DNA from 3 places in the Brevibacillus sp. GCM10020057 genome. Region 3 is predicted to be linked to each of the others. Evidence: a T-box and tRNA genes for the amino acid it is inferred to sense, from the RefSeq annotation. Region 3 holds a T-box; the other regions hold tRNA genes.
What was found. The T-box of region 3 lies ahead of tyrS (tyrosine--tRNA ligase). A T-box ahead of a tRNA ligase gene usually reads a tRNA of that ligase, here a tRNA-Tyr.
Positions count from the first base shown of each region.

Region 1: it encodes a tRNA-Tyr, which carries the amino acid that the T-box ahead of tyrS (tyrosine--tRNA ligase) is inferred to sense. The anticodon was not compared.
Region 2: it encodes a tRNA-Tyr, which carries the amino acid that the T-box ahead of tyrS (tyrosine--tRNA ligase) is inferred to sense. The anticodon was not compared.

Region 1 is NZ_JBHUJW010000012.1:77,455-86,778, forward strand. Features, by position in the region: gene ACFSO0_RS04865 (S-layer homology domain-containing protein) at 1-900, opposite strand, end outside; gene sleB (spore cortex-lytic enzyme) at 1,059-1,706, opposite strand; gene ACFSO0_RS04875 (DUF421 domain-containing protein) at 1,817-2,677, opposite strand; gene ACFSO0_RS04880 (alpha/beta-type small acid-soluble spore protein) at 2,756-2,959, opposite strand; gene ACFSO0_RS04885 (MGDG synthase family glycosyltransferase) at 3,056-4,180, opposite strand; gene ACFSO0_RS04890 (YkoP family protein) at 4,180-4,764, opposite strand; gene ACFSO0_RS04895 (TerC family protein) at 4,834-5,484, opposite strand; gene ACFSO0_RS04900 (sensor histidine kinase) at 5,699-6,856, shown strand; tRNA gene ACFSO0_RS04905 (tRNA-Gly) at 7,222-7,295, opposite strand; tRNA gene ACFSO0_RS04910 (tRNA-Leu) at 7,308-7,395, opposite strand; tRNA gene ACFSO0_RS04915 (tRNA-Pro) at 7,422-7,498, opposite strand; tRNA gene ACFSO0_RS04920 (tRNA-Arg) at 7,526-7,602, opposite strand; tRNA gene ACFSO0_RS04925 (tRNA-Gly) at 7,757-7,832, opposite strand; tRNA gene ACFSO0_RS04930 (tRNA-Leu) at 7,865-7,951, opposite strand; tRNA gene ACFSO0_RS04935 (tRNA-Lys) at 8,025-8,100, opposite strand; tRNA gene ACFSO0_RS04940 (tRNA-Tyr) at 8,113-8,197, opposite strand; tRNA gene ACFSO0_RS04945 (tRNA-Thr) at 8,203-8,278, opposite strand; tRNA gene ACFSO0_RS04950 (tRNA-Asp) at 8,387-8,463, opposite strand; tRNA gene ACFSO0_RS04955 (tRNA-Met) at 8,552-8,628, opposite strand; tRNA gene ACFSO0_RS04960 (tRNA-Val) at 8,697-8,772, opposite strand; tRNA gene ACFSO0_RS04965 (tRNA-Glu) at 8,860-8,933, opposite strand; tRNA gene ACFSO0_RS04970 (tRNA-Thr) at 8,953-9,028, opposite strand; tRNA gene ACFSO0_RS04975 (tRNA-Asn) at 9,036-9,111, opposite strand; partial or broken rRNA gene ACFSO0_RS04980 (23S ribosomal RNA) at 9,165-9,324, opposite strand, start outside.
Region 2 is NZ_JBHUJW010000006.1:228,934-238,257, reverse strand. Features, by position in the region: tRNA gene ACFSO0_RS02985 (tRNA-Leu) at 83-167, opposite strand; tRNA gene ACFSO0_RS02980 (tRNA-Arg) at 177-250, opposite strand; tRNA gene ACFSO0_RS02975 (tRNA-His) at 272-347, opposite strand; tRNA gene ACFSO0_RS02970 (tRNA-Trp) at 368-441, opposite strand; tRNA gene ACFSO0_RS02965 (tRNA-Met) at 443-519, opposite strand; tRNA gene ACFSO0_RS02960 (tRNA-Ser) at 540-628, opposite strand; tRNA gene ACFSO0_RS02955 (tRNA-Gly) at 638-711, opposite strand; tRNA gene ACFSO0_RS02950 (tRNA-Leu) at 718-799, opposite strand; tRNA gene ACFSO0_RS02945 (tRNA-Pro) at 818-894, opposite strand; tRNA gene ACFSO0_RS02940 (tRNA-Arg) at 922-998, opposite strand; tRNA gene ACFSO0_RS02935 (tRNA-Gly) at 1,153-1,228, opposite strand; tRNA gene ACFSO0_RS02930 (tRNA-Leu) at 1,253-1,339, opposite strand; tRNA gene ACFSO0_RS02925 (tRNA-Lys) at 1,396-1,471, opposite strand; tRNA gene ACFSO0_RS02920 (tRNA-Gln) at 1,479-1,553, opposite strand; tRNA gene ACFSO0_RS02915 (tRNA-Tyr) at 1,572-1,656, opposite strand; tRNA gene ACFSO0_RS02910 (tRNA-Thr) at 1,715-1,790, opposite strand; tRNA gene ACFSO0_RS02905 (tRNA-Asp) at 1,807-1,883, opposite strand; tRNA gene ACFSO0_RS02900 (tRNA-Val) at 1,902-1,977, opposite strand; tRNA gene ACFSO0_RS02895 (tRNA-Glu) at 2,061-2,137, opposite strand; tRNA gene ACFSO0_RS02890 (tRNA-Thr) at 2,207-2,282, opposite strand; tRNA gene ACFSO0_RS02885 (tRNA-Asn) at 2,288-2,363, opposite strand; tRNA gene ACFSO0_RS02880 (tRNA-Ala) at 2,401-2,476, opposite strand; tRNA gene ACFSO0_RS02875 (tRNA-Ile) at 2,508-2,584, opposite strand; gene ACFSO0_RS02870 (MFS transporter) at 2,911-4,206, opposite strand; gene ACFSO0_RS02865 (MarR family winged helix-turn-helix transcriptional regulator) at 4,268-4,720, opposite strand; gene gyrB (DNA topoisomerase (ATP-hydrolyzing) subunit B) at 4,923-6,848, opposite strand; gene remB (extracellular matrix regulator RemB) at 6,852-7,136, opposite strand; gene recF (DNA replication/repair protein RecF) at 7,148-8,266, opposite strand; gene yaaA (S4 domain-containing protein YaaA) at 8,283-8,498, opposite strand; gene dnaN (DNA polymerase III subunit beta) at 8,557-9,324, opposite strand, start outside.
Region 3 is NZ_JBHUJW010000041.1:238,292-247,615, forward strand. Features, by position in the region: gene ACFSO0_RS13120 (transglycosylase domain-containing protein) at 65-3,208, opposite strand; T-box leader at 3,329-3,571, shown strand; gene tyrS (tyrosine--tRNA ligase) at 3,621-4,898, shown strand; gene rpsD (30S ribosomal protein S4) at 5,099-5,698, opposite strand; gene ACFSO0_RS13135 (S-layer homology domain-containing protein) at 5,971-8,283, opposite strand; gene ACFSO0_RS13140 (histidine phosphatase family protein) at 8,527-9,108, shown strand; gene ACFSO0_RS13145 (sensor domain-containing diguanylate cyclase) at 9,148-9,324, shown strand, end outside.

The DNA.
Region 1 (9,324 bases), on a different contig from region 3:
ATGGTGCTGCTTGACGGCGCCGCCGATATCTGCCGCCACTGCATAGCCATATCCGTCTATGTACAGATGGCTCCCGAGCGGAATGACACTCGGATCGACCGCCACAATTCCGGGGCGCAGTGGGTACTCCAGATAGGACAGGACCGTCGGATCGCTGGCGAAGCAATAGGCTGTCGTCTCTACGGTCAGCTTTTGACGATAGGCCGTCCCGTTTGCCAGCACTTTTGGTGCAGCCGTCTTGCTTTTCGGCTCGAGCAGATGAAGCGCAGCATACGTGGCCGCCTCTGCGCGCGTCATGGGTGCCAGCGGCTTGAGCGTCCCGTCCTGGTACGGGCTGACCAGCCGATGCTCCAGGGCGTACACGAGAGGCCGCTGATACGCCTCGCCTACGCTTCCTCCGTCCTTGTACATGGCCAGAGTCTGCATCGCTGCCGTCCAATTCACCTGATTCGCGGCTCCGCTCTCTCCCATGGAGCGGACCAGAATGGACACCAATTCTTCACGTGTCACTTGCTTGTCCGGATTCAAATAAACCCGGCTGCCCTTCTTTTGCCCATGGACGATTCCCAATCGGTATGCCGTATTCGCATAGGGCGCCAGCCAGCTGTCCGCCGGAATATCCGCGAAAGCAGATTCCGTCGTTTTGACCGGTTCGATCCCTTTTGCCTTTACGAACATCGTGATGAGTTCGCCAAGGGTCACCGGATCATCCGGCCGGAATGCTTCCATCTGGCCGACTGTCCCCGCTATGTATAATTTTTCAATCTCTTTTTCTGCCCAATGACCTGCAATGTCCACATACGGGGTAGAAGAATTCATCTCATTTGTCATTGCCTCTGCGACTGGCGTTCCCACGATCAACATGGCCGCCAGCGAGGCCAGGATCAGTACCTTCCTCATCATCGACCTCCGATATTACGATATGACACATCTTTCAAAATATTTTATCGAACCTGCGGGCAATTACAATGCACAATTGTTGCCAGTTCCCTGGACAAAAGAAAGCGCTCTTGAAGGGGCCAGCGGATCTGTCTGCCTTCAAGAACGCTTTTTTGCCGTTAGCGGGCGAAAATGTGCTTGCCGATTTGCTTGATCTGCGGGCGTGTCCAAATCCAGCCCGATGTCGCCGTATTCGGGTTGAAGTAGTACAGAGCCCCGTTGGTCGGGTCCCAGCCTCTCACCGCGTCCCAGGCAGCACGATAGGCAGTCGCATTCGGCGTCAGCCAGAATTGGCCGTCGTTTACGGATGTAAAGGCGTACGGCTCAAAAATCACCCCTTTGACCGTGGCGGGAAAATCACTGGAGCGCAGCCTGTTCATGACGACAGCCGCGACGGCTACTTGCCCCACATACGACTCCCCCCGCGCTTCCGCGTAGACCAATTGGGCGAGCAGTTGCATCTCCGTCTTGTTGACGGACACTTTTTTGAGCGTTTTCCAAGTCTGGGTTCCAGCCACGCCGTCAGCGGGCAGGCCGTATTTTCTTTGAAATTGTTTGACCGCACTTGCGGTATTGGCTCCAAATTTTCCATCCAGATCGTCTTTATACAGACCGAGTATTTGCAAGCGATACTGCAAATCCCATACATCGCCGTTCACGCTTCCTCGCTGCAGCGAAGCAGCTGCGAACGACTGCGCTGGCATCGCAATGACCACGATCAAAATGGCCATTAGCAAGGTAGTCAGCGTCTTTTTATGCCACAACATAAACGTCCCTCCTTACGCTGACATTCTACAAGCTGGCGAAAGAAGGTTCAATTCAAGCATTCTGGCAAAAGCGCCAATGGCTACCTCCGCGCTGGCCTGGCGCACAAACGTCAGCGCTTGTAGCGGGGCTGAATCTGCCGCAAAATTTCTTCCAGCTTCGTTGCACTCTCCTTGTACTTCGCCTGCAGCCGGGAATCTTGTTCAGCGTTGGCTTGCTGCTCCAGATCCTGCAGGCACTGCTTCAACGTCTCGTACGTCTCCTGAATGCGCGGCTTTTTCTTGTTACTGCCGGCATCGCTGAAAAAATCGAGGTACAGGTTGCCGCTCTCGTCCACCTGGGCGAGATAGACGTCTTCCACCGTCTTGTTGCGCTTCTTCAGCTCTGTTTCCAGCCATTCCTGGTTTTTCCCGATCGCAGCCAGCGGGATCTGCATGATTTTTCCATCCATGATGATCGTTTGCGGCGCTTTCGCCGGCGGCACGTTCAGTCCGAGTTGTCCCGGCGTGACGGGCTGCTGCTCGGACTTCAGCATGACCGTCAGCTCGCCGCTCGTCTCCATCATGGCGAATTCCACATCCGCGACACGAAAGACGTTTTTGATGCGCAGCTGCTCCAGCAAATCTTCAGAGGTCAGCTTTTCTTTGGCGAGATTGTTCTCCAATATTTTCCCGTCCTGAATGACGATGGTCGACTTTCCTTCCATCAGATCGCGGAACCTTTTGCTTTTCAGGGACAACCATTCGCTCAGTACGGGAAATGTGGCAAAGATGGTGAGAGAAATGATGCTGTGGTAAATAGGCCCGTCCATCTCAGTCGCCATGAAAGCCGCAATCGAACCAATGGTAATGCCGACTATGTACTCGATGTACGTGAGCTGGCGAATTTGTCTTTTGCCGATCATCTTGGTCAGGAGAAACAAATAGACCAGCGCTCCGAGTGAACGGACCGTTATGTTGAGCCAATCCGGCATTTTCTTTCCTCCTTTTGTATCCCGCAATCCAAAAAGGAAAGACACCCGCAGGTGCCTTTCCCCATCCAGCTTATTCAATTAACCACGACCAGCCAATTGTTGTTCAGCGAAGGAGACAAGACGCTTGGTAATCTCTCCACCAACCGAACCGTTTTGACGGGATGTGGTGTCAGGACCAAGCTGAACGCCGAATTCGGAAGCGATTTCGTACTTCAACTGGTCCAGGGCCTGATTCGCTTGCGGCACAACCAGGTTGTTACTGGATCTGTTGTTGTTAGCCATCTGTATCACCTCCTCTTCGTTTAGTAGCCTTAATATGTGTGGAGGAAAAGCGGTTCATTCGTCATGGCGCAAGAATTTTACTGCCAATTTATAGCTTTATAACCTGAGCAGATATTCTGCGATTTCGCGGGTGGCTTCCGGACGACGCAACCGCTCCATTTTCTCGATCTCCTGCTCCCACACCTCCCGATCTCTCCAGCGGCTGACGATGTCGCGGATATCCGCAGGCTTCGCCGCTGCGGCCGCCGCCTGGTTGCGCTGCAAAAATTCGCTGTTTTGCCGCTCCTGCCCCGGCAAGGGCTTGTACAAAATGATCGGGGTTTTCAGCGTCAGCGCCTCTGCGCAGCTGATTCCACCCGGTTTGGAAATATACGCATCTGCTGCCCCGATCCACTGCCACATCTGCGGCTCGTAGCCCTTGATCCAGACGAGGTGGCGCAGGCGGCCCTGGCGGCTCAGCCATGCTTGCAGCTTTTCCTGCAGCCGCATGTTTTTGCCGGTGACCACGACGACTTGCAGCGGCTCGGAAAATTGCACCAGTGCCTGCAGCACATCCTCGATCCCGCCGTAACCGCCCTCGCCTCCGCTCACCAGGACCGTAAACGTCTTTGGCTGAAGACCGAGGCGAGACTTCCAGACAGGCTTGTCGATTTGCTGCGCCTCGCGAAAAGCCGGCCGCACCGGAATACCGTGGACGCGAATTTTATCCGCAGACACCTGGTATCGGTCGGTCAATATTTCCGCCAGCTGTTCATGGGCCACGATGTACGTATCGACGAGCGGATCGACCCAGAAATGGTTCACATGGTAATCGGTCGGGACACTCACCAGATGAAACGGCCGCGCTGCGCTGCGCTTGGCCCTTGCCAGCGCCGCCAGACAACAGGCATGCGTAGCGACAACCACATCGGGCTGCTCGCGTTCCAGCACTTGCTGCGCAAGCCGTTGGGACAGCCACCAGCCAAGCGGCTTTTTCAGCGCCTTGCTCCACATTTTCTCCCGCTCATAGATGCGTTGCCAGAGCAGGGGCGCATAGCGCAGCATCGCCGCATAAAAAAAACGGGACAGCTCAAGCAAAGCGGGACTGGCCGTCTCCAAACCACCTACGATTCGCACAAACTCAACATTTTCCCGAAGCAGCTCTTCTGCCAGAGCCTGAGCAGCCATGCGGTGACCACTGCCCGCCCACTCTTCCGTCACGAGTACAAAACGCCTGCCCATCAGTTCGTGTCTCCCGTCGTCTGATTGCCAGAACCGTATCTTGCAAGCAGTGTTTCTTTGGACATGTACACGCGCTTCAACGGCATCTCGTGATTCCACGCCTGTACCCGCCTTTTCCCATCCGGGTGAATGATGCGCAACAAGAGGCGCAAATACCACCGTTTGTAGCGGAAGAACCAGTTCATAGGCACATCCGAGATGGAGAAGCCAAGGGGCTGCACCCCTTTATGCAGCATCGTCGTGCCGACAATTCCTTTTATATCCTCCTTGTTCTCCAACGTCTCCAGGTAATGCGCCAGCTTCGGCAGCGACTGCATGATATGACGGCGCAGGAGCAAGGCCAGTTTGAGGTCATCCTTGACCCCTTTACAGAGGGTTGCGAAGTAGTAGTTATGAATGTGGATCTTGAGAATCAGATCACCGTTGTGGATTCGTTTATGATCGGTGGTGACGAGTGTCTCCCCTCGATAACGAAGCGGAACAACACGAAAAATATTGGCTCCCTTTTCGATGTAGCGCAGCCGCGTGCAGCGCTGATAAATGTTGTCCCACACCCCCCAGAGCATCAAAAGACTCGAATTCATCTGCATCCGGTTCCTTTCTGCCATGTTTAGTTGTAGTATGCCCCAGATTCAGGCATTTCCATCACCGGATTACGCCCTTTTCATACGTCCCCACGCCATGACGAGGGCGGCGATGATGACGGGAAGCCACGCGTGGTTGAGCATAAGCGGATTGATCCATTTCCATATGTAAGGGTCCTCCAGACACATATCCGCAGCGGTGAACGCAAGAATGCCTCCCCCCAGGATGACCAGCCACGAGAAGCGGTTCATCAGACGAGCAATCCAGGCACTCCCCCACATCAACAGCGGAATGCTCATCAAAAGCCCAAGAACGACCAGCCACAATTCCCCGTGTGCCGCGCCACCGACTGCCAGCACATTGTCCAGGCTCATCACAAAATCCGCCAAAATGATCGTCCGCACAGCTTGCCCCACCGTATGATTGCGCGAAACTTCCGCCACTTCTTCGTTTTCCCCTATAATCAGCTTGCACGCGATCCAGAGCAGCAATAATCCGCCGGTCGCTTTGACTAGCGGTATGTCAAGCATCCAGGTCGTCAAGCTTGTCAAAAATATGCGCAGCCCGATGGCGCCTAATGTTCCGTACATGACCGCGCAGGCTCGCTCTCTGTGTGGAAGCCCCCGGCAAGCCATTCCGATCACGACGGCATTGTCGCTGCTCAGCACGAGATCGATCAGAAAGATATGCACCAGTCCCAGCCAAAAATGCTCCTCCATCCTTGCCTCCCCTGGTCCACCAACGTTTGTCCATTCTACTTTATGCGACTAGAATCGGACTAATGATTAAATATTTTTCCGAAATAAGGAAGCTTTTGGCGGATTTTGTAGATGAAAAGTTCAACAAAAAAATCATTTTATTGCGAATTTAGGAGATTTATACCTTGTCTTTCCGCCCCCTTTTCTTATACGATTTTAGTGGGGTGGATAAGAGATGGTGGACACTGTGACGCTTAATTTGTATGACATTTCGAGGAAAATTTTAGATATGGCGCCAAATATTACTACGTTGTGGATGCAAGAAATTGTTCGTAGTATGGAAATTCCTGTAACAATCCCCCGTGATTTTGCAGAAAAGCGCACGGTACTCTTGGCTCGTTATCTGGTGGAAGATGTGGATCAGGATATGCAAGCCTGGTCACTGGATATGGGCGAGTGGTTGCGCTCTCAGGAATTCCCCTTCTCCTCCATTTTGCGCACATATCAACTGTATCGGAACGTCTTTTGGAGAGTCGTTCAGCCCGAACTTCATAAATGGTCATTGTCTCCTGCAGATATGCTCTATCTGGAAAACCAGCTCGGGAAGGCGATGGACGAGAGTGTCTTCTGGGCCGTGTACCATTTTGAGCAGATGATGAACGAGGAATTGGTTCAAAAGGAAGAAACGATCTCTTACCTGCACAACGACAAATTGACGATGCTCGGCAAAATCGCCGCTAACATGGCTCATGAGCTGCGCAATCCGCTCTGTGCAATCGAAGGCTTCCTCAAGCTGATCAGCGAGTCTACCAAAGGACAGGCAAAGCTCCAGTCGTACATCCAGGTCATCATGCACGAGTTTGAAAATTTGCATCGTCAACTGACGGGATTTTTGAGCTTCTCGAAAAAACCGATCCTGGATGAAATATTCAAGACCGTTCAAGTAGAAAGCCTTTTTGAAGAAGTGGAATTGCTCATCACTCCGCGCCTTTTGGGAGAAAACATTCACTTTGCAAAACAAATCCACCCCTGCTCGCTTGCTTGTTATGAAGAAGGACTGAAGCAAGTGATCGTCAATCTGCTGAACAATGCGATCGATGCAGTCCAGCACCGGACGGATAAATGCATCCAGGTCATTTCTACTACCTCCGATGGTTGGCTGTATTTGAGCGTGGAGAACAACGGCGAAATGATCCCGCCCGAAATTGTCGAGAATCTGTTTCAGCCATTTTTCACGACGAAACAAAACGGGACAGGCATCGGTCTTTCGATTTGCAAAAATATTATTGAGAAGCATAACGGAACCATTCACTGCGACTCCAACGAGGTACGCACGCGCTTTATCGTCTCCCTGCCTCTCGAGACGAGCGAGAACCGGGAGCAGCAGTTTTGATATGCTTTGATCTTTGCATGCACATAAAAAAAGCCTCCTGAAATCAGGAGGCAAGGCAAGAGATCCGTTACCTATCGTGTGGGTAAACGATCTACAGCCTACTCTACACGAAAACATATGTTTCTACCACCAAAAAGATTAGACACACTTCGACAAGCCCAGGATCTGAGCAGTCCGTTCTGAAACGGTTGCCCCGATCCTTTTTTGTGCCTTCTTTCCGGCAAAAAGCGACTTCCCAAGGTCACCAAAAGCATTTCTTCAAAGACGCTTACAGATAGCGGGCTTCCTTGCCGATGGGACGGCAAGAAAAGTAGAAGCACAAACAAAAAAACAGGGCAACCAAATCAGCTCCCTGTTCATTCGTATGGAGCGGGTGATGGGAATCGAACCCACGCGACCAGCTTGGAAGGCTGGGGTTCTACCATTGAACTACACCCGCATGTCATTGTGATGGTGCCGAGGACCGGACTTGAACCGGTACGGGAGAAACTCCCGACAGATTTTAAGTCTGTTGCGTCTGCCCATTCCGCCACCCCGGCAAAGCTAGATAATGATGGGCAAATCATGGTCGGGAAGACAGGATTCGAACCTGCGACCCCTTGGTCCCAAGCCAAGTACTCTACCAAGCTGAGCTACTTCCCGACTGTACATGCTTCTTTATTTTAAGAGTGGCGTGCCCTGAGAGATTCGAACTCCCGACCTTTTGATTCGTAGTCAAACGCTCTATCCAGCTGAGCTAAGGGCACATATTGTATGGAGCGGACGACGGGTCTCGCTTCCAACCGGCGCCGCTGCGTCGAAACGCTTCCTGACAAGCCGGATCTGTAGTACCCGAGCGATTCTCCTTTGTCCAATCTTCGAGGGTGAACCCGGTACGGGTGAGAGACCTGAAGATCATCATGGAGCGGACGACGGGTCTCGAACCCGCGACCTTCGCCTTGGCAAGGCGACGCTCTACCAATTGAGCTACGTCCGCATGCAACGTTGAAATTGGTATTCGGGGTGGTTTGGTGCGGTCGAGAGGACTTGAACCTCCACGGTGTTGCCACCACTAGAACCTGAATCTAGCGCGTCTGCCAATTCCGCCACGACCGCATGTGTACTTGTCTTCGCTGAACGACCAGTCACGCTTTGCCAAGCTGTGCCTCGCGATACAGGAAGAAAAAACTGGTGAGCCATGAAGGACTCGAACCTTCGACCCTCTGATTAAAAGTCAGATGCTCTACCAACTGAGCTAATGGCTCTCGAAATATACGTGGTGGGGAGAGACGGATTCGAACCGCCGAACCCAGAGGGAGCAGATTTACAGTCTGCCGCGTTTAGCCACTTCGCTATCTCCCCGCAAATGGTGCCGGCAATAGGACTTGAACCCACAACCCCCTGATTACAAGTCAGGTGCTCTACCAATTGAGCTATACCGGCGTACTTGTCTATTTTATCAAAACCATTCCGGATATTCAATGATTTCTTAAATATGTTTTAACATTTTCATATCCATTGATGGCCGCCATTTCTTTGAGTAGTGAGAAATGGCGGAGCTGACGGGACTCGAACCCGCGACCTCCGGTGTGACAGACCGGCGTGAACTCCAACTTCACCACAGCTCCACTTAAAAAGAAGCATTGGTTGCACGATACAGATGCTTCTATTCCCTGTAATTCCGATACGTGATCGAATAGTACCAGAGGAAAAATTTGGTTGCGGGAGCAGGATTTGAACCTGCGACCTTCGGGTTATGAGCCCGACGAGCTACCGAGCTGCTCCATCCCGCGACGATGACCATGTACGGCCAAGTGTCGACTCTACGACAAGACGCTGCGCTTTTCGTTGATCAACAGGGTGGTGGAGGCTGACGGGATCGAACCGCCGACCCTCTGCTTGTAAGGCAGATGCTCTCCCAGCTGAGCTAAGCCTCCATGTCCCCTCGCAAAGAAGCCTCTATGCTCTGCAGCAAATTCGCCACTCATTGCGGGGAGCCCAATTGCTCGTGAGGTATGTTCAGGTGACCCGTAGGGGATTCGAACCCCTGTATGACAGCGTGAAAGGCTGCTGTGTTAAACCGCTTCACCAACGGGCCATACATGCGAAAATTTTGCTGGTGCTCCCGACAGGAATCGAACCTGCGACCTCTTCCTTACCATGGAAACGCTCTACCGACTGAGCTACAGGAGCATAAAGATGGCTCCTCGGGACGGACTCGAACCGCCGACCGATCGGTTAACAGCCGATTGCTCTACCAACTGAGCTACCGAGGAATAATGAAGGATTCGCACCTTCAAAACTGGATCTGCATGCTTGCCAAGGGTGTGTGGATAAGTCCTCGACCGATTAGTATTCGTCAGCTCCACGCGTTACCGCGCTTCCACACCGAACCTATCAACCTCATCGTCTATGAGGGGTCTTACCAGCTTGACGCTGTGGGAAATCTCATCTTAAGGGGGGCTTCACGCTTAGATGCTTTCAGCGCT
Region 2 (9,324 bases), on a different contig from region 3:
CGTCTAGCGGGTGGATTTACAATATAGCATGTCCAACTCTTAAAATCAAGTGCATTTTCAAACTTAATTTCAAAAGTATAGATGGTGCGGTCGGCGAGACTCGAACTCGCACGGGTCGCCCCGCCACCCCCTCAAGATGGTGTGTCTGCCAATTCCACCACGACCGCATGAATAAACGTCTCAGGAGAGATTCGAACTCCCGACCGTCCGCTTAGAAGGCGGATGCTCTATCCAGCTGAGCTACTGAGACATATGTTATTTAGAAAAAAGATGGGGCGATCGATGGGACTTGAACCCACGAGTGCCGGAGCCACAATCCGGTGCGTTAACCCCTTCGCCACGACCGCCATGATTCTATACAGTTCTTTGGCAGGGGCAGTAGGAATCGAACCCACACCAAAGGTTTTGGAGACCTTCGTTCTACCGTTAAACTATGCCCCTATGGTAGCGGTGGAGGGGATCGAACCCCCGACCTTTCGGGTATGAACCGAACGCTCTAGCCATCTGAGCTACGCCGCCACGTAATCTGGTAACAAATATGGCGGAGGGAGCAGGATTCGAACCCGCGTGAGCTTGCACTCTAACGGTTTTCAAGACCGCCCCGTTATGACCACTTCGGTATCCCTCCGCAAAAAAATGGAGCGGGTGATGGGAATCGAACCCACGCGACCAGCTTGGAAGGCTGGAGTTCTACCATTGAACTACACCCGCAAAATATGGTGCCGGTGAAGGGACTTGAACCCCCACGGTTTCCCTCACGATTTTGAGTCGCGCGCGTCTGCCATTCCGCCACACCGGCCTATACAGTTGTAAAAAATGGTCGGGAAGACAGGATTCGAACCTGCGACCCCTTGGTCCCAAGCCAAGTACTCTACCAAGCTGAGCTACTTCCCGACTGTACATACTTCTTTTTATTAAGAGTGGCGTGCCCTGAGAGATTCGAACTCCCGACCTTTTGATTCGTAGTCAAACGCTCTATCCAGCTGAGCTAAGGGCACATATTGTATGGAGCGGACGACGGGTCTCGCTTCCAACCGGCGCCGCTGCGTCGAAACGCTTCCTGGCAAGCCGGATCTGAAGTACCCGAGCGATTCTCCTTTGTCCAATCTTCGAGGGTGAACCCGGTACGGGTGAGAGACCTGAAGATCATCATGGAGCGGACGACGGGTCTCGAACCCGCGACCTTCGCCTTGGCAAGGCGACGCTCTACCAATTGAGCTACGTCCGCATACTTTATAAAAAAGTGAAATTTTGGTGCGGTCGAGAGGACTTGAACCTCCACGGTGTTGCCACCACTAGAACCTGAATCTAGCGCGTCTGCCAATTCCGCCACGACCGCATATCAACTTGGAGTCCTTCACGCGAAGTTTCGTCCGCGATACAGGAAGTGAAAACTGGTGAGCCATGAAGGACTCGAACCTTCGACCCTCTGATTAAAAGTCAGATGCTCTACCAACTGAGCTAATGGCTCATGCAAATGGCTGGGGTACTAGGATTCGAACCTAGGAATGACGGAGTCAAAGTCCGTTGCCTTACCGCTTGGCTATACCCCAACAGCCAAGATTTCAAAATGGTGGGGAGAGACGGATTCGAACCGCCGAACCCAGAGGGAGCAGATTTACAGTCTGCCGCGTTTAGCCACTTCGCTATCTCCCCAGCTTGCCCTTTATAAGGTTGCCCATACATCAATGCTGCATTCAGCAGATTTATGGAGTGGTGCCGGCAATAGGACTTGAACCCACAACCCCCTGATTACAAGTCAGGTGCTCTACCAATTGAGCTATACCGGCATATTAGTATATAAAATGGCGGAGCTGACGGGACTCGAACCCGCGACCTCCGGTGTGACAGACCGGCGTGAACTCCAACTTCACCACAGCTCCATGTGCAGTTATCAAAAATGGTGGAGGCTGACGGGATCGAACCGCCGACCCTCTGCTTGTAAGGCAGATGCTCTCCCAGCTGAGCTAAGCCTCCATACTCCCCAAACTGTTGTTGGGGCCCCCGCAAAGTACTCGGTGTTGCTGCAAAGCATCCGCTTCACTTTGTGGGGTATATGATGGTGACCCGTAGGGGATTCGAACCCCTGTATGACAGCGTGAAAGGCTGCTGTGTTAAACCGCTTCACCAACGGGCCATAAAGGCATTCATCCCGAAAAGAAACCGCCGCAAACACCCGGCTTACTTCACTTTTCTAGGAATGAAATGGTGCTCCCGACAGGAATCGAACCTGCGACCTCTTCCTTACCATGGAAACGCTCTACCGACTGAGCTACAGGAGCGAAGATGGCTCCTCGGGACGGACTCGAACCGCCGACCGATCGGTTAACAGCCGATTGCTCTACCAACTGAGCTACCGAGGAATAATTCGATTTCCAGACCGAAGCCTATGCGAAGAAATGGTGGAGCTGAACGGGATCGAACCGATGACCTCCTGCTTGCAAGGCAGGCGCTCTCCCAACTGAGCTACAGCCCCATGAAAGAAACTCTCGAGCGTTCTGTATAAGTGGTGGGCCTAGGCTGACTCGAACAGCCGACCTCACGCTTATCAGGCGTGCGCTCTAACCAACTGAGCTATAGGCCCGTATTCCGCCTGGATCTTTAATCTAGCATATTTTTTCAAACCACGCAATAGGAAAAGTGAATTTTTTCTCTCTTTCTAAAAAAATCGTAGGTCGAAGGTGAAAAAACTGAGAAAAAACCTGCTGCCAAAAAATAGACCCAGCCGTCCGGAAACGTATAAGAATACATCACCTGAACAGCTGAGTCCAGTATTCTTTGACCGTACCAGTCCACTGTGGAGTTATACTCGATAAAATCAGCACGATAACACCCGTGCTTATTTTCAAATATAACCGGATTTCAGTAGCACATCAATATCCGAAAATAATCAACACGCGAGTGCGAATCTTATGCTTGCATGACAGAAGCCTTTTTCGCATCTACATGCTTCTTGATTTTGACCGCCATGAGCGAAGCGAAGAAGCAGAGAAAGCCGGCGATCATAAAAGCTTCTGCATACGTGCCAAGCCAGTCACGCATGACGCCTGCACCATAAGCCGCGGCAGAAGCCCCGATCTGGTGCGCAACGACGACCCAGCCAAAGATCATTCCTGACTTTTCTTTGCCAAACACTTGGCTGGACAGCTTGGCAGTCGGCGGTACAGTCGCAATCCAGTCCAGGCCGTAGAAAACGGAGAAGATGATGAGCATCGTCGGTGTGGAATCCAGGGCATACGGCAAGAAAATCAGGGACAAGCCGCGCAGTCCGTAGTACCAGAACAGGAGCCAACGGTTGTCAAAGCGATCAGACAGCCAGCCGGAGATCGTCGTGCCGGCAAGATCGAATAATCCCATCATGGCGAGCAGCCCGGCTGCAGTTACTTCCGGCAACCCAAAATCTCCGCAGGCGGCGATAAGGTGCGTTCCGATCAGGCCATTCGTGGAAAAACCGCAGAAGAAGAAGGTTCCCGCGAGCAACCAAAAGGTCGAATTTTTCATGGCATAGCGCAGATTTTGCAGGGGTTCCAAAAAGATATTGCCGGTAAATGGTGTCGGCGGCACGACTTCATCGGTTCCATAAGGAGCCACGCCTACGTCGGATGGGTGGTTTCGCATCCAAATCGCAACTGCAGCCAGGACGAGGATCAGGACAAGAACAGTCGCCAAAATCGCGTATCTCCAGCCCAAGTCCGTTGTCAGCTTCGCCATCAAAGGCAAAAAGATCAATTGACCGGTAGCGGCGCTCGCAGTCAACAAGCCTACGACGAGCCCTTTGTTTTTGACAAACCACAGATTACTCACGGTCACACCGAGAACATTGGCCATCATCCCGGTAGCAAGACCTGAGACAAGCCCCCAAAGAAGCTCAAATTGCCAAAGAGCAGTCATAAAAGGAGTACAAGCCAGGCTGAGGGCTAACACGGCAAGAGACAGGACGACGACTTTGCGGACGCCGAAGCGCAAGAGCAAAGCAGCGGAGAAAGGACCGACCAGGCCGTACAGAAAAATCCCCATGGAGAGAACGCTGGAGATGCTTCCTCGGCTCCAGCCAAACTCATCCTGGAAAGGTACCAGCAAAATACTTGGCAGCGCTCGAATCCCGGCGGATACCAAAAGAGTGACGAAGGTCAACAGGACAATGATCCAGCCGTAGTAGACACGTGACTTGGGCTTGCAGCCATTTTGCGCATTCAGAGAATCCATACATGCACCCCACATTTATAAATTTGTTTGTACATACAAAATATAAATGAATGTCAGCTGATTATTTTTCCAGCTGCTTGCTTGATGACGCCAGGTACTGCGTCAACTGATCGCTGAGTTGTTTACCAAGGATCTCCTCATAGAGCCGCTTCAGCTTTTTCGACGCCTGGCGAAGAGCCGGTCCCAACTCGACACCTTTCTCGGTCGGGTATACCATGACGGTCTTTCCGTGAACTTTACGCTCCACGAGCTGCTTTGCCTCAAGCTTGTCGACGAAACGGGTCAGCGTCGAAGGAGTAATGGACAGCTTTTCTGAGAGTTCCTTTTGAGTAATGCCCGGAGAGCCAATCACAAGACGAATGAGATAGCCGTAAGCGGGCGTCAATCCTGTAGTGGCAAACGCCTCGTCGGCCATACGCGTAATCGCCCGGCTCAGACGGTTTGCGGTAAAGTACAGGCAGTCTTCCAGAAAAGCTTCATCCTTTTGTGGTTCTTGATTCATTGGACTGGTCATTTTCTTTCCTCCACGTGGGGCAGGCTTGATGATTTTTTATTTTGTATGTACAACAAATGATAAGAGCAACAATTGGAACTGTCAATCCCGAAACGATACATTTTGTGGAAGCAAAGGAAAAGGCTCGCTCCCCCTGTTCATGTGGAGAAGTGAGCCTTTCGCTTGCTATGAAACAAATCCGGTTATTGGTGAAAAATGACAGTTAAATGTCGAGGTCTCGCACAGTCGCAGCATACTGCTCGATAAATTCCCTGCGCGGCTCTACCTCGTCGCCCATCAACGTCTCAAATACGCTATCCGACTCCATGATATCTTCCAGATTTACCTGCAGAAGCGTTCGCATTTGGGGGTCCATGGTCGTCTCCCACAATTGTTCAGCGTTCATCTCACCCAGCCCTTTGTAGCGCTGAATGCTTGGCTTCGGCACCGTCTTCAGCGTCGCAAGAATTTCATCGCGCTGCTGGTCCGTATAGGCGTAGTACACCTGTTTTCCTTGCTTGATGCTGTAGAGAGGCGGCTGGGCAATGTAAATGTAGCCCGCTTCAATCAGCTGCCTCATATAGCGATAGAAGAATGTAAGCAGCAGCGTACGGATGTGAGATCCGTCCACGTCGGCATCCGTCATGATGACCACCTTGTGGTAGCGCGCTTTGGAAATGTCGAAGTCTTCGCCTACACCGGTGCCGAGCGCGGTGATGATCGCGCGAATCTCGTTATTCGCCAAAATTTTGTCCAGTCGTGACTTCTCCACGTTCAGCACTTTTCCGCGCAGCGGCAAAATCGCCTGGAAGTGGCGGTCACGGCCCATTTTGGCAGAACCGCCCGCAGAGTCTCCCTCTACGATGAACAGTTCGGATTCAGAGGCATCCTTGGAGGAGCAATCCGCCAGTTTACCCGGCAGCGAACTGACCTCGAGTGCGCTCTTGCGCCTCGTCATCTCCCGCGCCTTGCGAGCCGCTTCACGGGCACGCGAAGCCATCAGGGCTTTCTCCACGATCTTTTTGGCGATGCCCGGATTTTCCTCCATGAAGGTGTTGAAGCGTTCACCAAAAACTGATTCGGTAATGCTCCGCGCCTCCGAGTTGCCCAGCTTGGTTTTGGTTTGGCCTTCAAACTGCGGCTCCTGAATCTTGACGGAAATGATCGCCGTAATTCCTTCGCGCACGTCATCGCCGGACAGGTTCGGATCTTTTTCCTTCAGGAAGTTGAACTTGCGGCTGTAATCGTTGATGACACGAGTCAGAGCCGTTTTGAAGCCGGTCTCGTGCGTTCCGCCTTCATGCGTATTGATATTGTTGGCGAAGGAATAAATATTGCTCAAGTAGCCGTCGTTGTACTGCAGGGCGACTTCTACCAGCAGGCCTTCTTTTTCCCCTTCGCAATAGATAACTTCGTCGTGCAGAATTTCCCGGTTTTTGTTCAGGTACTCTACGAACTGCACGATCCCGCCCTCGTAATGGAACGATTCTTCCCGCTCCTGGCCGGGACGGGCATCCTTCAGCGTGATCCGCAATCCTTTGTTCAGGAAAGCCAGTTCACGAATGCGTTTTTGCAAAGTCTCGTATTCAAACACCGTCGTCTCTGTAAAGATCGTCGGGTCCGGCTTGAATGTTACCTTCGTGCCAGTCTCTTCCGTTTCACCGACGACGGCCAGATCTGCATCGGGACTTCCCATTGTAAAGCGCATGTAGTACACTTTGCCGTTTTGCTTGACTTCGACTTCCAGCCATTCGGACAGCGCGTTCACTACGGAGCTGCCCACCCCGTGCAAACCGCCGGACACTTTGTATCCGCCGCCGCCAAATTTACCGCCCGCGTGCAAGACCGTCAGTACAGTCTCGACCGTCGATTTGCCGGTTTTTTCATGGATGCCCGTAGGAATCCCCCGGCCATTGTCGGTTACAGAGACGGAGTTGTCCGGCTGAATGACTACCAAAATATTGTCACAATACCCGGCAAGCGCTTCGTCAATCGCGTTGTCGACAATCTCCCACACCAGGTGATGCAAACCGCGGCTGCTGGTCGACCCGATGTACATCCCGGGGCGTTTCCGCACGGCCTCCAGACCTTCCAGCACCTGAATCTGACTGGCGTCGTAGTTTGTATCTTTCGTCGTCATTTGATCCACTCTTTACGTCAACTCCTCCACTTCAGCTTGTGCAAAGGGAACCTGATCCAAGCTGTCCACGAACTGAGCGCGTCGCTTCAGCGTCAGAGAAGAAATAGGTGAACAGTAAATGGCGTCCTGGGTGATCACGTAGGACTTCGTTTCTTCCTCGCTATGGTCCACGATCATTTTCCGCTTTTCATGCAAGAAAGCCTTGTTGATTTTCGAGGATTTCATCGTCTGATGATCAAGAATGGAAATGACTTCCTTCGTGCTCACCACAGTATCCCCACCAATGTGAATAAACATTCCTGTCTTCCCTACCTTTCCCCCGATATGCTCCCTTCCTTCACGTAGAAACGCGAGGCTTGCTGGAGAACCTGATGCTTTAAGCCTTCCACACCCGTGGTGCTTACAAACGTCTGTACACGATCCTGGATCGTCTCGAGCAGCAAGGTCTGCCGATGTTCATCCAACTCTGACAAGACATCATCCAACAAAAGAACGGGGTACTCGCCCACTTCTTCTTTAATCAGCTCGATTTCTGCCAATTTGATAGACAGCGCACTGGTGCGTTGCTGCCCCTGCGAGCCGTACGTTTGCACATCCATGCCGTTCACTTTGAGTGAAAAATCATCGCGATGCGGCCCGATCAGTGTGCTCCCGCGCATAATTTCCCGGTCGCGCACTTCTTCATAGGCATCCAGCATGACGTCGACTGCCTGTTCCGCCGCCATATCTTCTGTGACGGGCGAAGAATTTTCATAATGCAAAGAGAGCGTTTCCCTGCCGTCGGTAATGCCGGTGTGGATCTCCCTCGCCCACGTCTCCAGCTTCCGAATGAACTCAAAACGCTTCCGTAACAATTTTACCGCTAAATCGGCCAATTGGGTATTCCAAATTGTCAGCATTTCCAGAGACTGGCTCTTTTTCATCGCCAAGTCCTTCAAAAGCTGGTTCCGCTGCTGCAATACCTTGTTGTAATTGCTCAAATAATACAGATACGTCGGGGAGACCTGGCCGATTTCCATGTCGATAAACCGTCTGCGCTGGGCAGGCGCTCCCTTCACGATGGACAGATCCTCCGGCGCAAACATGACGACATTCAGCGCCCCTACATAGGCACTGAGCTTTTGCTGCTCCATCCCGTTGATTTTGGCCCGCTTTCCCTTGGCTGTCAACTGCAGCTCCAAACGAACAGAGCCGTAGCGACGAAGAACATCGCTACGGACAGCTGCATAGTCGGCTTCCCACGCAATCAGCTCCTTGTCCCGGGGCGTGCGATGGGATTTGGCCAGGGCGAGTACGTAGATCGACTCCAGAACGTTAGTTTTTCCCTGCGCATTGTTGCCAATAAACAGTTGGATCGGGCCTTCAAACGACAAGGACAGGGACTTGTAATTGCGATAGTTGGCAAGCGAAAGGTTCTTGAGAAACAAGAATCACGCTCTCCTCTCAGCGACTGACCACCTGATAACGGCCGAAGCCTTCGATCTCCACTTCATCGCCAGGATACAGCTTGCGGCCGCGGCGATTGTCCAGCTCGCCGTTGATGCGAATGGGAACCTCCGCGAGAAATGCTTTGGCCATGCCTCCTGTATCAATGACGTCAGCCAGCTTTAGAAATTGCCCAAGGGCGATATATTCGGTCTTGATGGAAACCTCACGCATAGCAGGGCCTCCTTTCTTTTACGTAAAAAAGGTCGTTTACGAAAAACACATGATCTGTCTAGTAAGTACGGACTGGCAAAATCAAATGGAGCGTCCAGTCGTGGTCGGTCGGACGAATCACGAACGGACTCATCGGGCCAGTGAAGCTCGCTTTGATTTCGCTGCTGTCGATGGCACGAAGCGCATCAATCATGTATTTCGCATTGAAGGAAATCTTCAGATCTTCACCGTTCATGGCTTTCGGCATCAGGATATCCGTAACTTTCCCGATTTCCGGAGCATTGGAGGTGATTTCCACACTTCCGTCCGGAAGCGTGACCAGCTTCACCACGTTGGATTTGCCTTCGCGGGAGAGCAGGGAAGCCCGCTCGATTGACTGCAAAAACTCTTTGGTGCTCACCGTGATCTCGGTTTTGCTGCCTTGCGGAATGATCCTGGTCGTGTCCGGGTAAGTGCCCTCCAGCAGGCGGGAATAGAACAGGATGTGCCTGGACTTCACCAGGATCTGGTTTTCCGCCACGACGATGTCAGCCGGATTTTGCTCGTCATCCAATATTTTCACCAGCTCGTTGCAGCTTTTACCCGGTACCACGACATTGTGGAACGACAAATCTTCACGGCATTCTACCATGGCGGTGCGGCTTGCCAGGCGGTGGCTGTCCGTTGCGACAAAACGCAGCTGGCCGTTCTCCAAAGACCACATCAAACCGGTCAAAATCGGGCGCATCTCCGAAGTGGATACGCCGAAAACGGTCTGGCGGATCATGGTTTTCAACAGATCACAAGGAACGCTGAACACTTTGTCCTCTTCCAGATGGGGCAGTTG
Region 3 (9,324 bases):
CTCCTTGGTGCTTGTAGAAAAAGAGAGATGGCTAGAAGCAACCATCTCTGCATTTTCTGTCAGTTTATTCCTGGCCGCTGGCTGTTACGCTGTTGGAATGTGACGATTCTCCGTAACTGTTCACGGCGGTGACGTAGTAGCTTCCGTTTTTTGCATCCGTTACATGCGTGTAGCTTGTGGCGGACACGGTGTCGAGGAGCAGGTAACCGCTCGTGGCATCCGGTTTGAAGTAAATGTTGTAGGCAATGACTTGTTCGGCGGCTGCGTTGGCTTTCCACTGCAGTTTCCAGCCACCGCCCTCTGCCCGGATCGTCAAGGCTTTCGGGGTAGACGGAGGAGCAGTGGAGACATCTCCTGCGCCCGCCGGAGCCTCTCCGGGGTTTTGCGCAGGCTCTGCCGGTGTCGAATTGCCGGTCGAATCGTTCGTATCCTCTGGCTGGCCGGGCTCTGCATGGCCGACAGCCGCACTGGGATCAGGGAGCTGCCACGTTTGCGCCGAGCCATTCGCGGCGACGGCAGATGGCGGGGACTCGTGGCCCGCCACGTCTACGGCGGTCACGTAGTAGCCGACATCTCCGCCTGGCGCGCTTGTGTCCGTAAAGGTCAGGACGGACGGGTCCTTGACCGTGCCGATGCGCGTGAAGCCGCTCTGGCTGTCGGCGCGGTAGATGCGGTAACCGAGCAGATCGGCTTCCTTGGCGGATTGCCAGGAGAGCACTCTCTGCTTGTCCGATTTGCTTGCGACGAGACCGGTTGGCGCTTGCGGCGCGCCTGGCAGATCGGTACGCGGGTCTTCCTTTTCCGGAAGCCGCTGCTCCCAGTCAGGCGGATGGAGCGCCACCTTATTGTTTTTCTCCTGAATTTGCTCTTTGGTCGCGAGCGGATCGGGGGAGCGGTAGAAAATTCCTTCGGTGACAAAGTCATCCGGCGTGCCTTCCTTGGCCAAATACCGCTCGTCGTTGTAGGTGACCACGCGAGCCTTCTGATGGGAATCGTCGACCTTGGTCGGTACGAAGCGGCGATTGAAAATGTCGGTAATCAGATGGCCGGCTTCTTTGGAAAGGTCGCTCGGCAGCAGGCCGGACTTGGAGTCCACGGTCGCCGTGACGATTCCTTCCGGCTTGACGAACTTGGCATCCGGCGGCGACAGATTCGGCTGCTTGTCCAAAATTTCCTTCATGACCTTGCCCCAGACGCCCATCGGCACGTACTTGTCGGAGTCCGGCATCGGATACGGCTCGTCAAAGCCGACCCACACGCCCATGGACAGCTCCGGCGTGTAGCCGATGAACCAGAGGTCGTTGCTGCTGTTGGTCGTACCCGTCTTGCCCGCGACGTCCACTTTTTGCGGCACGTACTTGCGGATGTGTGTACCGGTACCGGAGTTGACGACGGTGCGCATCATGTCGGTAATCAGGTAGGCGGTCTGTTCGCTGTACACTTGCACCGGCTGCGACTCGTGCTTGTAGATGACCTTGCCCTGACTGTCCTCGATCCGTTCGATGAGGTAAGCGTCCACGAACGAGCCGTGGTTGGCGAAAGTAGCGTAGGCATTGGTCATTTCTTCGACGGTGGTGCCGTATGTAAGGCCGCCGATTACCCCGGTGGAAGCGTAGTTGTCCGCATCAACCAAGGTGGTGATGCCCATTTTTTTCACGTACTCGAGCGCGGTCGGGATGCCGACTTTCAGGTAGGTCTTGATCGCCGGGATGTTCCACGACATGCGCAATGCCTCGCGCGCGCTCATCATGCCCTGCCACTTGTTGTTCCAGTTCATCGGCAGGTGGGTGCCTTTCTGCCCGTCCGCCAGCAGAACAGGCGAGTCGTCGATCGGCGACGCCGGCTGCAGAAGGCCCAGCTCAAAGGCGGGAGCGTACGCAGCGAGCGGCTTCATCGACGATCCGGGCTGACGAGGGACCGTGGCGTGGTTCGTCTGTTCGACTTTGAAATCGCGTCCGCCGATCATGCCCAGGATGGCTCCGGTTTTGTTCTGGATGAGCATGGCGCCGACTTCTTCCAGCGCATTTTCGATTCTCTCCGTCTTGCCGTTGGAGCGTTTGATCGTGTAGGAGCGGTTTTTTCCGAAGTTGTTCGGATCGTTGGCGACAGCTTGCATGGTGGCGTAGACGTTTTTGTCGATGGTGGTGTAGACCTTGTAGCCGTTGCGCAAAATGTCGCGCCGCTTTTCTTCTATTAGCTGGCGGTACTCGTTGCGGTCGACCGATTCCTTGTCTCTCCCTTTTTCCGCGAGGTCTGCATCGACGAGCTGGCGCGCCGCGCGATCCTCGATTTCCATCATCAGGAACGGCAATTCGCGGTAAGCCTGCTCGGTAGGCTGGGCCAGCGATGCCTTGAGATCGGTCTTGCTCGCGGTATCGTACTGGGCCTGGGTGATATATCCGTTTTCCAGCATCCGATCGAGCACCATCTTCTGGCGCTCCTTGCCGCGCTGATAGCTTTCGGTTCCGAACGGGGAGTAGGCCCCGGGGTTTTGGATCATCCCGGCCAGGTAGGAGCTTTCGCTAAGGTTCAGCTCTTTGACGTCCTTGCCAAATATCCCTTTGGCGGCAGCCTGTACACCGTAGACATTGGAACCGTTCGCATTTTTCCCGAAATAGATTTCGTTCATGTAGGCTTCCAGAATCTGATCTTTGGAAAACATGCGCTCGATTCGCAAGGCGTCGAAGATTTCCCGTGCTTTGCGGGTATGGCTGACTTCCGCCGAAAGAATCGTATTTTTGACGAGCTGCTGGGTAATGGTGCTTCCACCCGTGACGACGGGCTGGTTGGTGAAGTCCTGGAGTGCTCCGCGGATGGTTGATTGTACGACGATCCCGTTGTGGTGGTAAAAGTTTTTGTCTTCCGTAGCGATGATGGCATTGATCAAATAGGGTGAAACGTCTGCCTTTTTCACCAATCGCCGGTCGCCCTCTTCGGCCCGCAACTGGCCGATCAAGGAGCCGTCGTTGTAATAGGCGAAGCCAGTCAGATAGTTCGTGAAAATCTTTTTCTCCAACTCTTCCTTGCTGCGCACAGGCTCGTCCTTCACCAGTGCGGCGACATAACCTGTCACGATTCCTCCTGCAACGAAGCCTCCCATGAGCCCCAGCAGAAACAGCAGTTGAACGACCATCCAGATCGTTCTGCCACGGCTTCTGCGGCGTTTTTTCTTCGTCGGTTCAGAGGAAGAATTGTGGCTGTTCGACATAGTCTATGACCCCCTAGCATACACCCTGATTATACCATAGGAGGAACCTGGAGGATAGGAGCGGAGAAGTTGACAAGCGGGGAGTCGCTGTGTAAGAATAACGTTATATGTTTGCAAATGAAGTGGACGTTGAACGGCACAAGTAGCGAGTGACAGTCGGAGCAAAATGGGAGCCGGTGGCGGTCTTCCTGCCCAGAGAGCTGGTGGTCGGTGCGAACCAGCCCGTTGCACATCGCGAATTACAAGTCGGGAGTCTTCCGGTCAGAGCCGGACGGAGCAGGCCGTTATTCTGTATCGAGCGGAAAGGATGCAGCAGCATCTTTTCAACTAGGGTGGTAACGCGGGTTTAATCTCGTCCCTTTTTGGAGGGGCGGGATTTTTTATTTATCGCATGTCAAAGGAGCTGTCCATGATGAGTGAAGTTGTGCAAGAGAACAAGGAGAAGTTTGTGCTGACCGAATCACAGAAGCAGGAAGTGGAGCGCCAGCTGGCGATCATCCGCCGCGGCGTAATGGAAATCATCCCGGAGGAGGAGCTGCGCCGCAAGCTGGAGCGCTTCGTCGTGACCGGACAACCCCTCAAGGTCAAGCTGGGGCTGGACCCGTCGGCGCCTGACATCCACGTCGGGCATACCGTCGTGCTGCAAAAAATGCGCCAATTCCAGGAGCTGGGTCACACCATTCAGCTCTTGATCGGCGATTACACCGGACGGATCGGCGACCCGACAGGCAAATCGGAGACGCGCAAGCAACTGACCGAGGAGCAAGTGAAGGTCAATGCGCAAAGCTACGTGGAGCAATTCGGCAAAGTGCTGGATGCAGACCGCATTACGGTCCATTACAATTCGACCTGGCTGGCTCCGCTGACGTTCGAGAACGTGCTGGAGCTGGCGGCCAAGACGACCGTCGCGCGCATGCTGGAGCGCGATGACTTCCAGAAGCGCTACAACAACAACCTGCCGATTTCCGTGCACGAGTTTTTCTACCCGCTGATGCAGGGCTACGATTCTGTTGCGCTGGAGTGCGACATCGAGCTGGGCGGAACCGACCAGAAATTCAACCTGCTGATGGGTCGCAATCTGCAAAAGGAATACGGCCAGGAGCCGCAGGTCATCATCACCATGCCGCTATTGGAAGGGCTGGACGGCGTGCAGAAAATGTCCAAAAGCCTGGGCAACTACATCGGCGTCAACGAAGCGCCGAATGAGATTTACGGCAAAGCGATGTCTGTGCCGGACGAGCTGATGCTCCGCTACTACGAGCTGGCGACAGACATCTCCAACGAGGAGCTGGAGGCGCTGCGCAATGGCCTTGCAGACGGCAGCATCCATCCGCGCGATGCGAAAATGAACCTGGCGAAAACGTTCGTGCGCATGTTCCACGGAGAAGAAGCGGCGCAGGAAGCAGAAAACTACTTCAAGACCGTATTCCAGCAGCGCGCCCTGCCGACCGATATTCCGGAAGTCACCGTCGACCTGTCGGCTTACGAAAACGGGGAGGCGAACATCGTCAATCTCGCTTTTGACCTGAAGCTCGTTGCATCCAAAGGGGATGCCCGCCGCATGGTGCAGCAGGGCGCCGTGAAGGTGAATGAGGAGAAAGTGGACGACATCAACCGCACCGTGAAACTGGAGGACGGCATGGTCGTTCAAGTAGGGAAGCGCAAATTCGCCAAGGTGAAGTTAAGCTGAGGCAAATGGGTTTGTGATCGGGAAAAAGGTGTCTGGGAGCAGCGCAAACGGCTGCACTGACACCTTTTTTTGCCGCGCGCAACTCTTTCCGGCGTTAGGAGTGCAAGATTATGGATGTCGTCAGCACAAAGCGGACTTATAACAAATAAAAAAAGAGTAGGCCGACGAGCGGCGCTACTCTTTTTTGCTCTTTCCGTCGATTAACGGCTGTAGAACTCAACGATCAGAACTTCGTTGATTTCAGCTGGCATTTCTTCACGGTCAGGCAGACGAGTGAAGGTACCTTCAGCTGCAGCATCGTTGAAAGAGATGTAGTTTGGCAGGAAGCTGCGGCTTTCCAGGGAGTTCTTGATGATTTCCAGACCGCGGGATTTTTCGCGGATGGAGATCACGTCGCCTGGTTGTACGCGGTAAGACGGGATATTCACCTTTTTGCCGTTTACCAGGAAGTGGCCATGGTTTACCAGCTGACGAGCAGCAGGGCGAGTTGGAGCGAAGCCCATGCGGTATACCAAGTTATCCAGACGGGATTCCAGCAATTTCATGAAGTTTTCGCCCACTACGCCAGCCATTTTGCTAGCACTTTCAAACGTGCGGCGGAATTGTTTTTCGTTCAAGCCAAACATATGGCGCAGTTTTTGTTTTTCTTGCAACTGGATTCCATACTCGCTCATTTTGCGGCGGTTGTTGTGACCATGTTGACCTGGAGGGAAGTTGCGTTTGATGTCCTTTCCTGTACCATCGAGGGAGATACCCAGACGACGGGCCAGCTTGTGACGAGGTCCTGTGTAACGTGACATGTTTTCATTCTCCTTTAATGTGGATTCGCAGGTGTTTACTTCCGGCAGGTTAGTTCCTTCTTTATCTACACGAACTTCGGACGGTAGCGTTTCCGCATCGTGCTCCTCGCAGGTAGTTCAGCCGCTGCCTGAAAGGGAAGAAACTAAGAGGGTTGATCCTTCCGTTTTTACCTGCAATCAATGCTACCCTGTACACATACTATCAATAATACAAGGGCAGATAGAGAGAAGTCAAGGAAAAGAAAGATCCGTCCGGCACCGGAGCAGGTGTTTCAGTCGGATTTGGCCTCCATCGCGGCAGAAGCGACAGGCTGCGCGTCTTGCTCTCCCCGTTTTTCCAGGAAGCGGGTAAAGGCTATGGCAGCATCGGCACGGGAGACGGCCGCTTTCGGCTGGAACTTTTGCTTGTCAGCCGTCATGATGCCCAAGGTCGTGGCGATGACGATCGCCCCGCGGTGCTGCGTGCCTGCGATGTCCGTGAGGTTGGACTGGAACATGGACGAATAGTTTGCGAGCTTGCTGTAGCCCAGTGCACGTACGATCATGTCTGCCAGCTCTTCGCGAGTGATCGGCTCATCCGGATTCAGCTTGGCCGCGCTCTTGTTGAGCAGGCCGCGGTCCACGGCGGCTTCTACGGCAGAGAAGTAGCGGGAGCCGGTTGCTACGTCGCTGTAGGTTGCCTTGCGCTGTGCCGTGTACGTCGGGAAAAAGCGGCCGTTGTTCAGACTGATCATCAGCATTTCGATCATCTCGCCGCGTGTAATCTGCTTTTGCGGCATGATTTTGCCGTCGATCAGGGAGAGCGCATCGTATTCGTACATCAACATCAGCTCTTTCTCGGCGGGATGCCCTTTCAGGTCAGACGGCTCGATCCGATGCAGATTGATGACTTTGCCCGACGACTGGGAGCGCCATTCCCCTGTGGCGGCGTCCAGATAGTACGCCTGCTCATACGGCGTGACAGTCGCCCGGTACACCAGTTTGGCAGAGCGTTGCGGCACGTAGGACGGGGTCGCTTCCATTCGTTTGCGGTCTTCGTCGGCAAGCGGTGTCAGTACGTATACAGGTTCGATCTGGGTTTCCTTTTCCCAGGCGGATACGGCTTCCTCTTGTGACAGATGCTCGCCCGGCTTGGCCGGATATGTCTCGCTGCCGAATTCGGAGAAGTAGGAGACAAGCTCGCCCGTACGGGTATCAAAGGTCAGGGAAGCGGAGCCGGAAGCGGCTGCGATGCCATCCAGATAGCGCCTGAAGGACACGCTGTAACGATCCGGGGAGCCGTAGGACGCATCGTCCTGGTTGCGATCGACCCAGTAGAGCTGATTGGCTGCGGTCGGGGTCCATTTGCGGACCATTTCGATCGCCTTGGCTTTGAACGCGTCTGCATTGACTTTTTTGGCCGGGCTGTCATCCGTCTTCAGCAACCGCACGTCCTTGTTGAAAGCGTAAACGTCGCCAGTCTTGGCGTCGATCGACACGTACGCGTAGCCGCCGTTGCGATTGTCTTTTTCCCCGTACTCCAGATTCCAGACAGGGCGGTTCCCCCGGTAATCCTTTTCGCTGTAATTGGCAGAGCGCAGCTCGTACTGGCTAAGGTCAAAAGTCGCGGAAGCCAGTTTGGCCGCTTCATCCTGCGAGAGCGTCGGGCCGCTGTAGCGGGCAGGCAATGCTTTTTCGCTCACCGGTTCGGGCTCCTGCGCGGTATCGAGCGGAGCGAGGGAGGAAGCAGACAGGGCAGTGCCGTCTGCGGCGTCGATGTAAAACGTGAACGGATCCTGGTAGGCCAGGACAGGCTTGTTGCGATCCTCGCCCTCTTTTTCCCAGGGCAGGACATAGGTGAGGCTGGCAGTCGCCTGGGCCGTCATCCGCTTTTCGGCTTCCTCCTGGGTAATCGTCTTGGCTGGTTTGTCAAACTGGACGTCGTTCCACGTCAGCGAATACCCGACCACATCTCCGGCGCTGTTGACTGTAATGTCCGCGCTGTTGTCCGGGAAGAGCACGCCGTCTGCCACCCGGACGAACCGGAAGTAATAGGAGACGTCGGCGTTCAGCGGCGTCTTGGGGGCAGGCATGTCACGCATGTACAGCCGTGTCTGCTGCGCTTTGCCGGGGTTGTACTGCGCCAGGAAGCTCTCCGCCTTCTTGCGCGCATCCTCGTAGGAAATACGCTTGGCGTAAGGGATGTTCGAGGCTCCCTGCACGTAGCGGGAGTAAGCGCTGAGCTCTCCCGTGTCGGCATGGATGCTGACGGTGTAGGCGAGATCGATCTCCTCGCTGTTCGCCGCCTTTTTCTCCCAGTTGAACGACCATTCAGGGAACGGCCGCCAAGGGTCGGCGGAGCGGAAGGACACGTTGGTCAATTCCAGATTTTTTGCAGGGACAAGCTTTTGGGCGCGCACGAGAGCATCCTCCTTTGACAGCTTTACTTTGCTTGCAGCAGCGAGCAGGCTGCCGGACAGCCCGGTCTTGGCGGAAACCGCTGGAGCGGATATGGGAAGCGGCGTTTGGGCAAAAGCCGAACCGACAGGCAGTATCAGGCTGGCGGTCAATAAAAAGGAACTCGAGCGTATGAACCATGGTTTCACGAAAATCCCTCCAACGATGTCAAATTGTTCACTTACCACTCTGACGAGCAAACAGGCCGGGCTGTTTCATTGCGGGAAGAAAAAAAGAGGCAAAAGAGGAGCAGGAAAAAAGTGTGAGAGAAAAATTAGTAAATTTGTCCCAAATGTTTTTTTGTCAATCTAGAATTGCGTAATCGCTTCTTATATAATAAAGAGTACTATCATTAAGAAAATAAAGAGAGCTTGCCAAAGGAGACTGCTGTTTTGGAAACCATCGTGTACCTCATCCGCCACGGAGAAACGGAATGGAACCAGACCCGGCGCATTCAGGGGCACAGTGACATCACCCTGAATGAGCAGGGATTGCGCCAGGCAGAGCAGGTGGCCCGGCGGTTCCGGGGCGAAGCAATCCAGGCCGTCTATTCGAGCGACTTGAGTCGCGCCCGGGTCACTGCCATGCTAATTGCCACGGAGGCGGGCTCGACCGTTTCCACTCTTCCTTCCTTACGGGAGCGTTGTTACGGAGAGTGGGAAGGCTTGACCTACGAGGAAATCCGCTCCCGTTTTGCAGCCCAGGACGAAGCCGCTTGCGGGATTGAGACCTTTGAAGACATGCAGCAGCGAGCCGTGAACGAACTGACAAAGCTGGCCCGCAGCCACCCGAATCAAGCGGTGGTCGTCGTGTCGCACGGCGGGCTTATCAACAGCTTTTTGCACTATGTGACGGGCGGGGAGCAAGGAACGGGCGTTACGCGGATTGACAATACGGGCGTCACGGTGTTGCGCTACGCCGACCATCGCTGGGAAGTGCTGCAAGTGAACAATACAGACCATTTGAAAATGTGAGAAAAACGCTGAGAGAGGGAGTATCTCGTGTCAAGTAAAATGTTGGGGAAGTTAGAAACGGTCTTTTCCTACACGGCCCATTTTATTCTTCAATCATGGCCGGAAAAGCGCCCAGGCATCCTTTTCCTGACAGATTCCGGGGGACGTGTGATCAACTTCATGAAGATGCAAGAAGGCCAATCCTGGAACCCTCAAGGACTTGACCTGTTGCTTCAC